Regions from separate parts of the Nonomuraea sp. NPDC026600 genome, predicted to be linked through region 1. Evidence: riboswitches for the same ligand, from Rfam matches in the RefSeq annotation. Region 1 holds a riboswitch; each other region holds the start of a gene.
The links. A riboswitch is a leader RNA that binds a small molecule or an ion and turns the genes downstream of it on or off. The one in region 1 is predicted to bind cobalamin.
Positions count from the first base shown of each region.

Region 2: another riboswitch for cobalamin. It lies ahead of AB0F17_RS05095 (CbtB domain-containing protein); the one in region 1 lies ahead of AB0F17_RS40495 (ribonucleoside-diphosphate reductase subunit alpha).
Region 3: another riboswitch for cobalamin. It lies ahead of AB0F17_RS06415 (ABC transporter substrate-binding protein); the one in region 1 lies ahead of AB0F17_RS40495 (ribonucleoside-diphosphate reductase subunit alpha).

Region 1 is NZ_JBEZYD010000023.1:174,515-179,514, forward strand. Features, by position in the region: gene AB0F17_RS40485 (SAM-dependent methyltransferase) at 1-271, shown strand, start outside; gene AB0F17_RS40490 (tripartite tricarboxylate transporter substrate-binding protein) at 378-1,343, shown strand; cobalamin riboswitch at 1,348-1,555, shown strand; gene AB0F17_RS40495 (ribonucleoside-diphosphate reductase subunit alpha) at 1,680-3,941, shown strand; gene AB0F17_RS40500 (ribonucleotide-diphosphate reductase subunit beta) at 3,966-4,961, shown strand; gene AB0F17_RS40505 (mechanosensitive ion channel domain-containing protein) at 4,974-5,000, shown strand, end outside.
Region 2 is NZ_JBEZYD010000002.1:307,695-312,694, forward strand. Features, by position in the region: gene AB0F17_RS05080 (magnesium chelatase subunit D family protein) at 1-1,722, opposite strand, end outside; gene AB0F17_RS05085 (histidine phosphatase family protein) at 1,719-2,219, opposite strand; gene AB0F17_RS05090 (CbtA family protein) at 2,277-3,026, opposite strand; gene AB0F17_RS05095 (CbtB domain-containing protein) at 3,035-3,223, opposite strand; adenosylcobalamin (AdoCbl) riboswitch at 3,268-3,352, opposite strand; gene AB0F17_RS05100 (cytochrome c oxidase assembly protein) at 3,478-5,000, opposite strand, start outside.
Region 3 is NZ_JBEZYD010000002.1:648,894-653,893, forward strand. Features, by position in the region: gene AB0F17_RS06400 (cytochrome P450) at 1-574, shown strand, start outside; gene AB0F17_RS06405 (SDR family oxidoreductase) at 571-1,392, shown strand; gene AB0F17_RS06410 (Gfo/Idh/MocA family oxidoreductase) at 1,423-2,283, shown strand; cobalamin riboswitch at 2,291-2,411, shown strand; gene AB0F17_RS06415 (ABC transporter substrate-binding protein) at 2,483-3,439, shown strand; gene AB0F17_RS06420 (iron ABC transporter permease) at 3,454-4,452, shown strand; gene AB0F17_RS06425 (ABC transporter ATP-binding protein) at 4,449-5,000, shown strand, end outside.

The DNA of each region.
Region 1 (5,000 bases):
GGCGGTGGCGCCCGGCAGCCATCTGGTGCTCACCCACGCGACCTCGCGGGGGCGGTTCGCGGAGGGCGCGGCGGCGCTCTACCGGCCCGCGTCGGCCGGGGCCGGCACCGACCGGACCCCGGGGGAGATCCGGGCGTTCTTCGGGGACTTCGAACTGGTCGAGCCGGGCCTGGTGCACGCCCCCGACTGGCGTCCCGACCGGCCCAGGCTGGTCAGCGAGCCCTCGCTGCCCTCGTACCTGCTCGTCGGCGTCGGCCAGAAGCGCTCCTAGCTTTTCATGACTTTTCGTGATCTCCGGTAGCGAGTGCCCGATATGTGACAATGAGTTAATTGTCGGTGACACGGGGTAGCTACTGGGGTGCGAGGGGAGGGACGCCATGCGCCGACGGGGGTTCTTCGCGCTCGGCCTCGGGATGATGGCCTGCGCGACAGGGTGTGGCACGGAGAGCAACCTCGGAAGCAGCGCCGTCAACGCGGCCCGCATGCTGGGCCGGTTCGCGATCGTGCCCGGCGGCGGACGCTGGGCCCGCGTCGCCCGGGCGCTCGTCGAGGCCGCCCGCGGGGAGGGTTTCCCGGTCTCCGGCACCCCGCCCGTCACCAGGATCACCGTCACGGGGCTGCCCGCGCTGGCCGCGACCGAGCTCAACAACGGGCTGTCGCTGCTCGACACCGCCACGCCGCTGGCCAGGCTCACCGGGCAGATCGAGGTCGTGGTGGTGCCCGCCAATTCCAAGTTCGCCACCTTCGACCAGTTCGGCGCGCACCTGCTCGCCCACCCCGACCGTACGCCGCTGACGGGCGGTCCGCAGGGCGAGCCCGATCATCTGCTGTTCGGGCTGATCGCCAAGGGGCTCGGCGCCGACACCCGGCAGGTCGACTACACCGGTTTCCCCGGCAGCGCGGAGGCCACGTCGGCGCTCCTCGGCGGCAAGGCCGCGGCGGCGACCGGCACGCTCGCGGACTGGCGCAGGGCCATCGACAAGGGCTGGGTCCGGGTGCTCGCCGTCTCCAGCGCGCGCCGGGTGGACGGCGTCAAGGCGCCGAGCCTGCTGGAGTGCGGGGTGCGGCTCGACTTCGCCGACTGGTGCGCGGCGGTCGGGCCCGAGGGGATGACCGACGACAGAAAGGACTTCGCCATCCGGCTCTGCGACGAGGTCACGGAGTCCGCCGCCTGGCGGGCGGCCTGCCGCGCGGAGGGATGGACCTCGATCCCGCTCAGCGGCGACGACTTCGAACAGTGGCTCGCCTCGGAGATCGGCAGGACCAGGGCCGTGCTCCGCGATCTCGGCATGCTCGATACGGCTGACACAACATGCTGGGGTAGTTGCGAGAAGGGCCACTAGATGTAGGATCCTGGTCGTCGCTGGTTCGCCCCTCGGGGCGGAGCAAAAGGGAACCCGGTGCGATTCCGGGGCTGCCCCGCAGCGGTGAGCGGGAACGACCGCCGTCACGAGCACTGGAGAGATCCGGGAAGCGACGGCCAGTAGGAGGCCCAGTACTGGGTCAGGGACCAAGCCCGCGAGCCCGAAGACCTGCCGGTGACGTTGGGGGAGCCACCCGGCTCCGCCCATCGAAGTGTCCAGGGCCTCGAGGGAGGGCCGGGGGCGTCGCGGCCGGGGAACTCCAGCGCCGCCGTGCTCTCGCGCGCTCACGAGGATGAGCTCGCGAGGAGAGAGCACGTGACGCAGATCATTGAGGCCGACCGGCACCCGGCCACGGTCGATCCGCAGCAGGCCACCGTCGACCAGCGGCCGGTCACTCCTGACCAGCGGCCGGTCACTCCTGACCGGCGATCGGCCACCGCCGACCGTCGGCTGGCCATCGAGGAGGCCGCCGCCCGGGTGATCACCGACCCGGCGAACTCCCGGGTCGCCGCCCGGCTCCTGGCCGAGGAGATCGCCGACGAGGCCGCCGGGCACGGCGTACGGACCTTCTCCGAGTCCATCGCCGCCAGCCACGCCGCCGGGCTGATCCAGGACTCGCTCGCCGCCTTCGTCGGCGCCCACGCCGCCGAGCTCGACGCGCTCGTCTCCGGCGAGGCGGACGAGCGCTTCGAGTACTTCGGCCTGCGTACGGTCTACGACCGCTACCTGCTGCGTCACCCGGAGTCGCGCGCGGTGCTCGAACGGCCCCAGCACTTCCTGCTGCGCGTGGCCTGCGGGCTGTCGGAGACGGTCGCCGAGGCCGCCGAGCTCTATGCCCTCATGTCCACGCTGTCGTACCTGCCGAGCTCGCCGACGCTGTTCAACTCGGGTTCGCGCCGGCCGCAGCTGTCGTCGTGCTTCCTGCTCGACTCGCCGCGCGACGAGCTGGAGTCGATCTACGACCGCTACGGGCAGGTGGCCAGGCTGTCGAAGTACGCCGGAGGCATCGGCATCGCGTGGACCCGGGTGCGCTCGCGCGGATCTCTCATCAGGGGCACCAACGGGCATTCCAACGGCATCGTGCCCTGGCTGCGCACGCTCGACTCCTCCGTCGCCGCGGTCAACCAGGGCGGCCGGCGCAAGGGCGCGGCCTGCGTCTACCTGGAGACCTGGCACGCCGACGTCGAGGAGTTCCTGGAGCTGCGCGACAACACGGGCGAGGACGCCCGCCGTACGCACAACCTGAACCTGGCCAACTGGGTGCCGGACGAGTTCATGCGCCGGGTGGAGGCCGACGAGGTCTGGTCGCTGTTCGACCCCAAGGAGGTCCCCGACCTCACCGACCTGTACGGCGAGGCGTTCACCCGCGCCTACCGCGCCTACGAGGCCGAGGGCCGCTACACCCGGCAACTGCCCGCCCGGACCCTCTACGGCCGGATGATGCGTACCCTCGCCCAGACCGGCAACGGCTGGATGACGTTCAAGGACGCCGCCAACCGCACCTCCAACCAGACGGCCAGGCCCGAGAACGTCATCCACCTGTCCAACCTGTGCACCGAGATCCTCGAGGTCACCAGCGACGGTGAGACGGCGGTGTGCAACCTCGGCTCGATCAACCTCGCCGCCCACCTGACCGCCGAGGGCGTCGACTGGGACCGGCTGCGCCAGACCGTCCGTACGGCCGTGCGCTTCCTGGACCGGACCATCGACCTGGGCTTCTACCCGACGCCCGAGGCCGAGGCGGCCAACAAGCGCTGGCGGCCGATCGGGCTCGGCGTGATGGGCCTGGCCGACGTGTTCTTCGCGCTCAGGCTGCCGTTCGACTCGCCCGAGGCGCTGGGCCTGTCCACGCGCGTCGCCGAGGAGATCGCCCTGGCCGCCTACGACACCTCCGCCGACCTGGCCGTCGAGCGCGGCCGGCACCCGTCGTACGACGACACCAGGGCGGCGGGCGGCGTCCTGCACCCCGATCACTACGGCGCCGCCGGGTCGCCGCGCTGGGACGCGCTGCGCGCGAAGATCGCCACGACCGGGCTGCGTAACTCGCTGATGGTCGCCATCGCGCCGACCGCGACGATCGCCTCCATCGCCGGTTGCTACGAGTGCATCGAGCCGCAGGTGTCCAACGTGTTCAAGCGCGAGACGTTGTCGGGTGAGTTCCTCCAGGTCAACCGCTATCTGGTGGCCGATCTGCAGGCTCGCGGGCTGTGGACGCAGCGGATGCGCGACGACCTCAAGCGGGCGGACGGCTCGATCCAGGACATCCCCGGCATCCCCAGCGAGCTCAAGGTTCTCTACCGCACGGCCTGGGAGCTGCCGCAGAAGGCGCTCATCGACCTGGCCGCCGCCCGGCAGCCGTACATCGACCAGTCGCAGTCGCTGAACCTGTTCATGGCCAGCCCGACGATCGGGAAGCTGTCCTCGATGTACGCCTATGCCTGGAAGCAGGGTCTGAAGACCACCTACTACCTGCGCTCGCGCCCGGCCACCCGGATCGCCCAGACGACGGTCGCGGTCAACGCCGACGCCGTCGCCTGCTCCTTGGAGAACCCGGAAACCTGCGAAGCCTGCCAGTAGCCCCCTCGAACGGAGACCTCCGCAATGCTGCTCGATCCCGGCATGGACCTGACCCTGCGTCCCATGCGTTATCCGGAATTCTATGAGCGCTACCGCGCCGCCATCCGCAACACCTGGACCGTCGAGGAGGTGGACCTGCACTCCGACCTCGCCGACCTGGCCAAGATGACGCCGCAGGAGCGCCACCTGATCCACCGGCTGGTCGCCTTCTTCGCCACCGGCGACTCCATCGTGGCCAACAACCTCGTGCTCAACCTCTACCAGCACGTCAACGCTCCCGAAGCCCGCCTGTACCTCAGCAGGCAGCTGTTCGAGGAGGCCGTGCACGTGCAGTTCTACCTGACGCTGCTCGACACGTACCTGCCCGACCTGGAGGAGCGGGTCAAGGCGTTCGGCGCCGTCGAGCACATCCCGTCCATCAGGGACAAGGCGGAGTTCTGCTTCCAGTGGATCGACTCGATCAACGGGCTCCGGCGGCTGGAGACCGCGGACGAGCGGCGGCAGTTCCTGCTCAACCTGATCTGCTTCGCCGCCTGCATCGAGGGGCTCTTCTTTTACGGCGCGTTCGCCTACGTATACTGGTTCCGGTCGCGGGGCCTGCTCGGCGGGCTGGCCACCGGCACCAACTGGGTCTTCCGCGACGAGTCCATGCACATGGAGTTCGCTTTCAGCGTGGTCGACACCGTGCGGGCCGAGGAGCCCGAGCTGTTCGACGACAAGCTGGGGGAGCAGGTCATCCGCATGATAGAGGAGGCCGTCGCCGCCGAGCTGGCCTTCGCCCGCGACCTGTGCGGCGACGGCATGCCCGGCATGAGCGTCGAGCAGATGCGCGAATACCTCCAATACGTCGCCGATCAGCGGCTGGCCCGGCTCGGGCTGCCCCAGAGGTACGGCACGGCCAACCCGTTCGCTTTCATGGAGCTGCAGGACGTGCAGGAGCTGGCCAATTTCTTCGAACGGCGGGTGTCCGCATACCAAGTGGCTGTTGAGGGCAATGTGACCTTTGATGAGGCTTTTTAAGACATTGGGGGCATGAACGTGCAGTCGCCGACCGACTGG
Region 2 (5,000 bases), on a different contig from region 1:
GACCAGGCCGATCTTGTCCCGCCGCTGGTAGGCGTCGAGCAGCAGGCTCAGCACGGCGGTCTTGACCGCGGTCATCCGCTTGCGGGCGGCCATCGAGCCGCTCGCGTCCACCACGAACAGCACGAGGTTGCCCTCCCTGCCCTCCCGCACGACCTCGCGCAGGTCGCCCTCGCGGAGCAGCAGGCCGGGTCCCGTTCGCCCGCGTTCCTTCTGGTACGGCGCCGCGGCCAGCATGGTCGCCGGCAGGTGGAGGTCACGGACCCGCCCGGCAGGCGGCCGCGAGCCGGTGGCGCGGCCCCGCGACGTCCGCGCCCGCGACCGCCGTCCCGCCGCGCCCTCGCCCAGCCCCGGCACCTTCAACAGCGGCACCCGGTACGGCTCCGCGACCACCGCCACCTGGCCGCCTCCCGGCGTCGCCGCTGAGGTCGCCGGAGCCTCGGGTTCGCCCTGGCCGGGGCCTCCCTGCCGTTCCATGGTCGAGTCCGCCGGATCGTCCCGGCGCGAGCCCGCCGCCTCCTGGGGGCGTGAACCCGCCGGGCTCCCCTCGCGGTCGCCGGGCCCGGCGTCTCCAGAACCGCCGTCCGGCCGGTCAGGGCCGGAGGCCGCAGGATCGCCGGGACCACCGGCACCATCGGGATCGTCGGAGTCTCCGGGATCGCCAGGGCGGTCGGCGCCTCCGGGATCGTCCGGGCCGTCGGGGCGTTCGTCCTCTCCCGTCCGGGCCAGCAGGTCCTCCAGCAGCGACTCGTCCAGCCCGGGCGCGTCGAACGGGTCACGCCGCCGCCGGTGCGGAAGCGACAGGCGGGCGGCGGCACGTACGTCCTCGGTCGTCACGACGTCCCTGCCCTGCCATGCGGCGTGCGCGATGGCGGCGTTGGCCGTGACCAGGTCGGCGCGGAGCCCGTCCACCTCGAACGCGGCGCACACCGTGGCGATCTGCGTGAGCCGGGCGTCGGGCAGCCGCACCTCGGGCACCCTGGCCCTGGCCCGCGCGATCCGGTCGGCCAGGGCCGACTCCTCCGCCGTCCACCGGGCGGCGAAGGCGCCGGGATCGGCGTCGAAGGCCAGGCGCCGCCGTACCACCTCGGCCCGTTCGCCGGGGTCGCGTGACGCCTTCACCTCCACCGTCAGGCCGAACCGGTCGAGGAGTTGCGGCCGTAGCTCGCCCTCCTCCGGGTTCATGGTGCCGACCAGGAGGAACCGGGCCGCGTGCCGTACCGACACCGACTCGCGCTCGACGTAGCAGATCCCGAGGGCGGCCGCGTCCAGCAGCAGGTCCACCAGATGGTCGTGGAGCAGGTTCACCTCGTCCACGTACAGCACGCCGCGGTGGGCGGCGGCCAGCAGGCCGGGCTCGAACGCCTTCACGCCCTCGGTCAGTGCCCGCTCCACGTCCAGCGAGCCGGCCAGCCGGTCCTCGGAGGCGCCGACGGGCAGCTCCACCAGCGAGGCGGGGCGGCGTAGCCACTGCTCGCCCGGCTCGTGCGGCCCGTCGGGGCACTCGTCGCCCGGCGCGGCGGGATCGCAGGCGAAGCGGCAGCCCGCCACGACGTCCACGGGCGGGAGCTGGGCGGCCAGCGCGCGGACGATGGTGGACTTGGCGGTGCCCTTCTCGCCGCGTACGAGCACGCCGCCCACGCGCGGTGAGACGGCGTTGAGCACCAGCGCCAGCTTCAGGTCCGCGAGCCCGACGACGGCACTGAACGGGTAGGTGACGATCAAAGGGTGGCCTTCCGGTTGACATGCGCGACGCGCCAGCCGCCGCGCGCGCTGGACAGTTCAGTGGTGGACAGCGGCGCCAGGTCGAAGCGGTTGGCGGCCAGTGGGCTCAGCCCGAGCGCGTGGCCGAGGGCGGCCCTGATCACCCCCACGTCGCAGACCACGATGGCGGGGGACCGGTGTTCCGCGTCGAGCCAGGCCGCGACGCGTGCCGCCAGCGCGGCCAGGCTCTCCCCGCCGTGGGGCGCGGCGTGCGGGTCGGCGAGCCAGCTCGCCAGGGCGTCCGGCTCGGCCTCCGCGACCTTCGCGTACGGCACGCCGCTCCAACTGCCGTGGTCGGCCTCCGCGAGAGCCTGGACCACCGACGGCAGCAGTCCCATGGCGACGGCGGTCTGGCCGGCGGCCCTGGCCGGGGCCACCAGCGCGCGACCCGTCCAGGACCTGGCCCTGGCCAGGGCCGTAGCTCTGGCCAGGCTCGACGGGTCGGCGTTCTCGTCCATGGGGAAGCAGGCCGACCGTGTTCCCGGTGTGCCGGCCTGCCGTACGAACAGCACCTCTCAGCTCGGCGTGGGCACCGCGACGGGAACCGCGGCCGGGCGGCGGGCCGCCCGATCGCAGGCCCAGCCGAAGAGCACGCCGAACGCGGTCCAGAAGACGAGCTGCGTACCCAGCGACGCGAGCCTGAACTCCCACAGCAGGGTCGCGGGGAAGTTCGCGGGCACCTCGTTGACTCTGGGCAGCAGCCACCAGGCGGCGACCACCGGCACCAGGAACGTCACCACCGTGACGATCCAGCGTGCCCACGGCCCGCCCTGCGTCCGCCGCCCACTCGCCACCGCGATCGCGGTCGAGGCCAGCCCGACCCCGATCATGATCACGTAGAGCAGGGTACGGCTGTTGATCGTCTCCGGATCGCCGACCGCTGGTGGATTGGCGGGATATTTCAGGAACGGAATGAGGATGATGGCCACGAAGGCGGTGGCGGCGGCGGCCAGCGCCAGCCCGCCCTCGGAGCGAGGACCGACCCGCCCCCTCAACCCCGCGAACACCAGGGCGAACACTCCGCCCACGGCCAGCCCGTACAGCCCGGTGGCCAGGAACAGCCCGGCTTTCTGGCCGGGTCTGCTGACCACCGCCTCCTCTCCATGATCGTGACCGGCCGCCTCGGCCGCGGGCGGCTGGGCGGCTTCTTCCAGGGCGATCGCGCTGTCCACACTCGGCTCACCGAAGGCGAACGCGAAACCACCGGCGATCAGTCCGGCCAGCAGGCCCAGAAGCAGCCCTCTGACCAGCAGGGTGCGTACCACCTCGCCGCCTAGTGGCACGGCACGCCGAGCAGGTGCCGCCCGTCATGCATGAGTTCGTGGAGGTAGTTGCCGGTCTGTGAGATCGCTCCGTTGTCCATCAGAACCAGATAGGCCACCAACAGGAGCAGGGGTACGGCCAGCAGCCATGGGCGCAGGCGGGGGAAGGGAACGGACGTGGGAGTGGTCAGGCCACTCATAGTGCCTCCTCGGGGATGACGCGTCCCAACTAACGAGGTCACGGTGGCCAAGCGACCTGGCTCCCGGGATCTATGTCCCGGATACAGTGGCGCGTCCGCACCGGCTTCTCACCGGATTTCCCTTGGCCAATCGTGAAATCTACCGGAACGTATCTCTTCATCCCGTTCGAGTCAACACGCACAACAAGAACGCCCAGCTCACGGACCCCTCGGCCGGACCGCCTCGACGCGGCCGAACGGATCCCGGCCGAGCCTCACACCCGCACGTCCACCTGGGCGACGAGCCGCAGGGCGCTCTTCCGCGACCGGGTCAGCCGTATGGCCAGCGCGGCGAGAGCCGGCACGGGCAGGGTCAGGTACATCAGTCCGGCCAGCCGCTGATCGGCCGCCACACCCGACGCGCCGCGCGGAGTCACCTGCGAGAACCACTCCTGGGCCAGCGGCGGCCCGGACAGCAGGAACAGGCCGACCACCACCTGTACCGCGACGACGGCCACGAGCACCCACACGCGATCCCGCCGCGTGATCGGCCGCGGCAGGGGATCGACCCCGGCCAGCAGCCAGCAGCACAGCAGCCCGGTGCCGAAGAACAGCACCTGGGTGAGCAGGTGGACCGCCTGGTTGGCGGCCGACCAGGCCAGCCAGCCGGTGCCGTACAGGACGACGATCGGCAGCACGTAGACGGCCAGGAGGGCGATCGGATGAGTGAGCCGCCCGGCCAGGCGGCTGCGCAGGATGGCCGAGGCGATGTCGCCGTACTGCGATCCGGGGGTGATGGCCCGCGCGGTCAGCGTCAGTGGTGCCCCCAAGGCCAGCAGCAGCGGCCCGATGACGTTGAGCACGGTGTACTGCAGGGCGTGCGCCGACGGCATCGCCCGCGCGTAGCCGCTCACGCCGCCCACGAGCACCGCCGCCAGCACCGCCAGCCCGGCGAACCAGGCGACGGTACGGCCGGCCGGCCACGGGTCGCCGGCCCGGGCGAGCCTGCGCAGCCCGGCCAGATAGCCGGCGGCCGGAAGCGCCAGGGCGAGCAGGACCAGCGGGTTCAGCCGGATCTCGGTGATCAGCGCGCCGACCGAGTAGGGCGCCAGGTCGTAGCCCAGAAGGTCGTTGTGGCCGCCGCTGGCGGGCGGCGCGGAGCGCGACAGGCCGGCGGCCAGTCCGGTGGCCGCGGCCATCACCATCATCTCGCCGGTGGCCAGCCGGGTGAAGGTGCCTCGTGTCGTACGTTCGGCGATCGCGGCGATGGTGCGGCGGCGGTGGATCACCCCGAACACGCCCAGGGCCACCAGCGCCGTCACCTTGGCCAGGACGAGCACACCGTAGCGGGTCGTCCACAGTTGCGACACCGTGTCCATCCGGACCCAGGCGCCGGCCACGCCGGACACCGTCACCGCGACGAAGCAGCACAGGGCGAGCGTGCTGAACCTGGACACGACGCTCTCAAGCCGGTCCGAACGGCGGAAGTGGACCAGCACGGCCGCCAGTCCGCCGACCCAGACGGCCGCCGCGAGCAGGTGCGTCATGAGCGCGGAGACCGCGATGTCGTGATCTCCGGCCGACGCGGCGTGACCGACGTAGACCGGAGGAAGCAGGCCGAACCCGGCGGTCACCAGCAAGGCGACCCCCGTCCACCGGGGGAGCCCGGCCTCCGCCATCCGGGAGGAGGCGAGCACCACGACCGTGGCCGTGCACGTCACGACGAGCATGGCCTGCGTCGGGGGGAGGGTGGTGCCGAAGTTCAACAGCGGGAAGTCGCGGAGTACCTCGTTCGCCG
Region 3 (5,000 bases), on a different contig from region 1:
CAAGGAGCCGCGCGACGACTTCACCTCGCTCATGACCTCGCTGATCGGCTCCGAGCTCAGCCACCGCGAGGTGGTGGAGCTGATCTCCACGATCCTGCTCGGCGGCAACGACACCGTGCCGAACCAGCTCGCCAACAGCGTCCTGCGCCTGCTGCGCGAGGACGCCTGGCCGGTCCCGCCGCCGCTGATCCAGAACGCGGTCGAGGAGTGCATGCGCATCGACGGCGCGGCTCTCGGATCGTTCCGGTACGCCACAACGGATATTTCGCTACATGACGTGATAATTCCGGAAAAGTCGTTGGTGCTGCTCTCCATCGACTCCGCCGCCCACGACGAGAGCGTCTTCCCCGACCCGGAGCGGTTCGTCATCGACCGGCCCAACGCCGACGCCCACATGGTGTTCGGCTACGGCATCCACTTCTGCGTGGGCGCCGCGCTCGGCCGGCTGCAACTCCGCACCGCGCTCGACGTGCTCGGCCGCCGCCTGCCCGACCTCAGGCTCGCGGACGAGCCCATCGTCTACCGCAAGTCGATCGTGGGACGGGGACTGACGGCCCTGCGGGTGACGTGGTGAGTGCCGCGCCGGGCCGGTTCGACGGGCAGGTCGCCCTGGTGACGGGCGCGGGTTCGGGCATCGGCGCGGCGTGCGCGTCGCGCCTGGCCGCCGAGGGCGCCTGCGTGGGCGTTCTGGACGTGCACGCGGCCGGCGCCAAGTCGGTCGCCACCGCCATCCGCGCCAGGGGCGGCACGGCCACGGCGCTCACCTGCGACGTGTCGGACGAGAAGCAGGTGGCCGGGGCGGTCGTCGACCTGATCGCCTCGTTCGGCCGCCTGGACGTCGTCCACTCCAACGCGGCCGCGCTCGGCCCCGGCACCTACGGCCGCGACCAGGACCTCGAAGACCTCGACGTGGCCGTCTGGGACCGCACGATGGCGGTGAACCTGCGGGGTGCCCTGCTCATGGTCAAGCACGCGGCCCCCGCGATGTCCGACGGCGGCGCCTTCGTCCTCACCTCGTCGGTCTCGGGCCTGCTGGGCGACGTGGCGCACGTCGCCTACGGCACCTCCAAGGCGGCGCTGACCGGGTTCATCCGCTACGTGGCCACCAAGTACGGCTCGCGCGGCATCCGCTGCAACGCCGTCGCCCCCGCCCTGGTCCTGACCGACGCGGCCGCGCAGGCCCTCGGCCGGGACCGGCTGGCCGACAAGGCGGCCGAGCGCCTGCTGCCCTGGGCCTGCACCCCGGAGGACGTGGCCGACCTCGTCGCCTTCCTCGCCTCGGGCGAGTCGCGGTGCATCACGGGACAGACCATCGTCATCGACTCCGGAACCCTCGCCCATCGCCCCGAGCACGCCCTGCGCCAATGGCGCGACGCCGCTGAATCACTCTAGGGTGCTTGAAGCGGATCAAAAGGGGGCGGAATGGAGCCGGTGTCGGTCGGGTTGATCGGAGCGGGGCCGTGGGCGGAGCGCGCGCACGCGCCGATGCTGGTCAAGAGCCCGTATCTCCGTTTTGCCGGGGTATGGGCGCGCCGTCCGGAGGCCGCCGCCGGGCTGGGGGCGCCGGTGTTCGAGCGGGTCGAGGAGCTGTTCGACGCGTGCGAGGCCGTGGCGTTCTGCGTGCCGCCGGCCGTACAGGCCGAACTGGGGGTGCGCGCGGCGCGGGCCGGGAAGGCGCTGTTGCTGGAGAAGCCGCTCGCCGACTCGCTGGAGAACGCGCGGCGCCTCGCGGACGCCGTGCGCGAGGCCGGAGTGGCCTCGCAACTGGTCCTCACCATGCGCTATACCTCGCAGGTCAGGGCGTTCCTGGCACGCTGCGCCGGCATCGAGGCGTTCGGCGGCCACGCCGCGAACATCTCCAACGTCCTGCTGGGCGGCCACCCCTTCGGCACCCCGTGGCGGCTCGAACGCGGCGCGCTCCTGGACGTCGGGCCGCACGTGATCGACCTGCTCGACGCCGCGCTCGGCCCGGTGACCGGCGTCCGCGCGCACGGGAACTCGCTCGGCTGGACCGGCCTGCTGCTCGACCACGAGGGCGGCGCGGTCAGCGAGGCGTCGCTGTGCATGGCCGCCGCCGGCGACCTGCCGCCGTCGAGCATCGCGGTGTACGGCAGAACGGGCAACGCGGTGCTGCTGCCCGGTGACGACGATCCGTTCGTGACCATCGCCGAGGAGTTCGCGCGGACCGTACGCGAGGGAGGCGGGCACCCGCTGGACGCGGCCCACGGGCTCCGGCTGCAGCGGATCATCGCCGAGGCGGAGACTCAGTTGGGGACCCCTTGACTTAGCGTCCAACTGGAGCATTGATAGCGTCTGTCCGACGCGCAGAGTTGCAGCGAAGTCCGGTGCGAGTCCGGCGCTGTCCCGCAACTGTCATAGCCAGGTCGCCTGCCTCCGCGCTGACGTCATCAACCCTCGTGGAAAAGGGTGATCCGTCGCTCTCAGCGGGTCTCTCGGTTCCGACAGTGTGAAAGGACTTCTCGTGAGGCCCGTACGCACGGCCTTCGCGGGCGCGCTGCTGGGAACGCTCGTTCTGACCGGATGCGGCCAGAACAGCACTACCACCACCCCGTCACCCGCGAGCTCAGCCACCTCCGCCGGCTCGACGAGCTCCACCGCCTACCCCGTGACGGTCGAGGCGGCCAACGGCAAGGTCGCCATCGCCAAGAAGCCGGAGCGGATCGTCTCGCTCTCCGCCAGCCACACCGAGACGCTCTTCGCCATCGGCGCGGGCCCCCAGGTCATCGCGGTGGACGACCAGTCCAACTACCCGGCCGGCGTCCCCAAGACCGACCTGTCCGGCTTCAAGCCGAACGTCGAGGCCATCGTCGCCCAGAAGCCCGACCTGGTCATCGTCTCCAACGACATCGACAAGATCGTCGCCGAGCTGGGCAAGCTGAACGTGCCGGTCCTCCTGGAACCGGCCGCCACCAAGCTCGACGAGGCCTACGACGAGATCACCGACCTCGGCGCCGCCACCGGCAACACCGACAAGGCCGGACAAGTCGTGACAGACATGAAGGCGGCCCTGGACAAGCTCGCGGCGAACGCCCCAAAGGACAAGAAGCTCACCTACTACCACGAACTCGACCAGACCCCCTACGCGGCGACGTCGAGCACGTTCATCGGGCAGATCTACGGCATGTTCGGCCTCACCAACATCGCCGACAAGGCGCCGGACCCGGCGGGCGGCTATCCCAAGCTGTCGGCGGAGTTCGTCGCCCAGGCCGACCCCGACCTGATCTTCCTGGCGGACGTGAAGTGCTGCCAGCAGAGCAAGGACACGCTGGCCAAGCGGCCCGGCTGGAAGGGACTGTCGGCCGTCAAGGGCGACCAGGTGATCCAGCTCGACGACGACATCGCCTCGCGCTGGGGCCCGCGCGTCGTCGACCTGGCCCAGACCATCAGTGACGCGGTCGGCAAGGCGGCCACCCGCTAGTGAGGTCCAGCCCGATGTGGACGGCGGGTGCGCTGGGCGTGCTCGCGGTCTCCATGGTCGCCGGGCTGCTCGGCGGGGCCGCCGACATCTCGCCGTGGCAGGTGGTGCTCCAGGCGGTCGACTGGCTGCCGTACGTGCACGTGGACTCGGGGCTGGCGCCCGTGGAGCAGGGGCTGCTGTTCGAGCTGCGGCTGCCCAGGGTGCTGGTGGCGGCCGTGGTCGGCGGGCTGCTGGCCATCGCGGGGGCCGGTTACCAGGGGGTGTTCCGCAACCCGCTGGCCGACCCCTACCTGCTCGGCGCCGCCGCCGGAGCCGGGCTGACCACCACCGTGGTCATCGTGCTGGTGCCGACCCCCGTGGTCGGCATCCCAGTGGCCGCCTTCGTGGGGGCCGTTGGTGGGGTGTTCCTGGCGTACGTGCTCGGGAACACCGCCGGGCGCGCGGGCGGCACCGCCACGCTGGTGCTCGCCGGGGTGGCCGTCACCTCGTTCCTCACCGCGATCCAGACGTTCATCCAGCAGTTCAAGGTCGAGGAACTGCAGCGCATCTACTCCTGGATCCTGGGCGACGTGGGCGGCGGGTGGGACCAGTTCTGGCTGGTGCTGCCGTACGCCGTCGTCTCTTCGGTGCTGCTGCTCGCGCACGGGCGGATGCTCGACGTGCTGTCGGTGGGGGACGAGGAGGCCAGCAGCCTGGGCGTGCGGGCCGGTCGGGTACGGCTGGCGGTCCTGCTGGCCGCGTCCCTGGCCACTGCGGCGGCCGTGGCGGTGAGCGGTCTCATCGGGTTCGTCGGCATTGTCATCCCGCACGTGGTCCGGCGGCTGGCGGGCGGCTCGTACCGGATCGTGCTGCCGCTGTCGCTGATCGGCGGCGCCGCCTTCCTCGTGCTCGCCGACCTGATCGCGCGCACCGTCATCGCCCCCGCCGAGCTGCCCATCGGGGTGGTCACCATGTTCGTCGGCGCGCCGTTCTTCGTGGCCATCCTGCGCATGACCCGGCAGACCGCCACATGACCGGCACCACTGAGCCGGCAGCGGCCCGGCCTGCTCGGATGATCGAGACCAGCGCTCTCTCGGTGCGGCTCGGCGAGCGGGAGGTGCTCACCGACGTCGATCTCGCGGTACGGCGCGGCGAATGGCTGGCGATCATCGGCCCGAACGGCGCCGGAAAGTCCACCCTGCTCAAGGCCGTCATGGGCGTCGTCGCCCACCGGGGCGACGTCACGGTCGGCGGCCGGGCCGCGAGCACCCTCAGGCCGAGGGACAGGGCCAGGCTGGTCGCCTACGCGCCCCAGACGCCCTCACTGCCGCCCGACATGACCGTGTACGACTACGCCCTGCTCGGCCGCACCCCGTACATCCCCTACCTCGGCAGGGAGAGCCGCCACGACCGGGAGGTCACCGGGTCCGTGCTCGAACGGCTCGACCTCGCCGAGTTCGCCGAGCGCCGGCTGGGGGAGCTGTCCGGCGGCGAACGGCAGCGCGTGGTCCTGGCCAGAGCGCTGGCCCAGCAGGCGCCCGCGCTCCTGCTCGACGAGCCCACGACCGCGCTCGACCTCGGC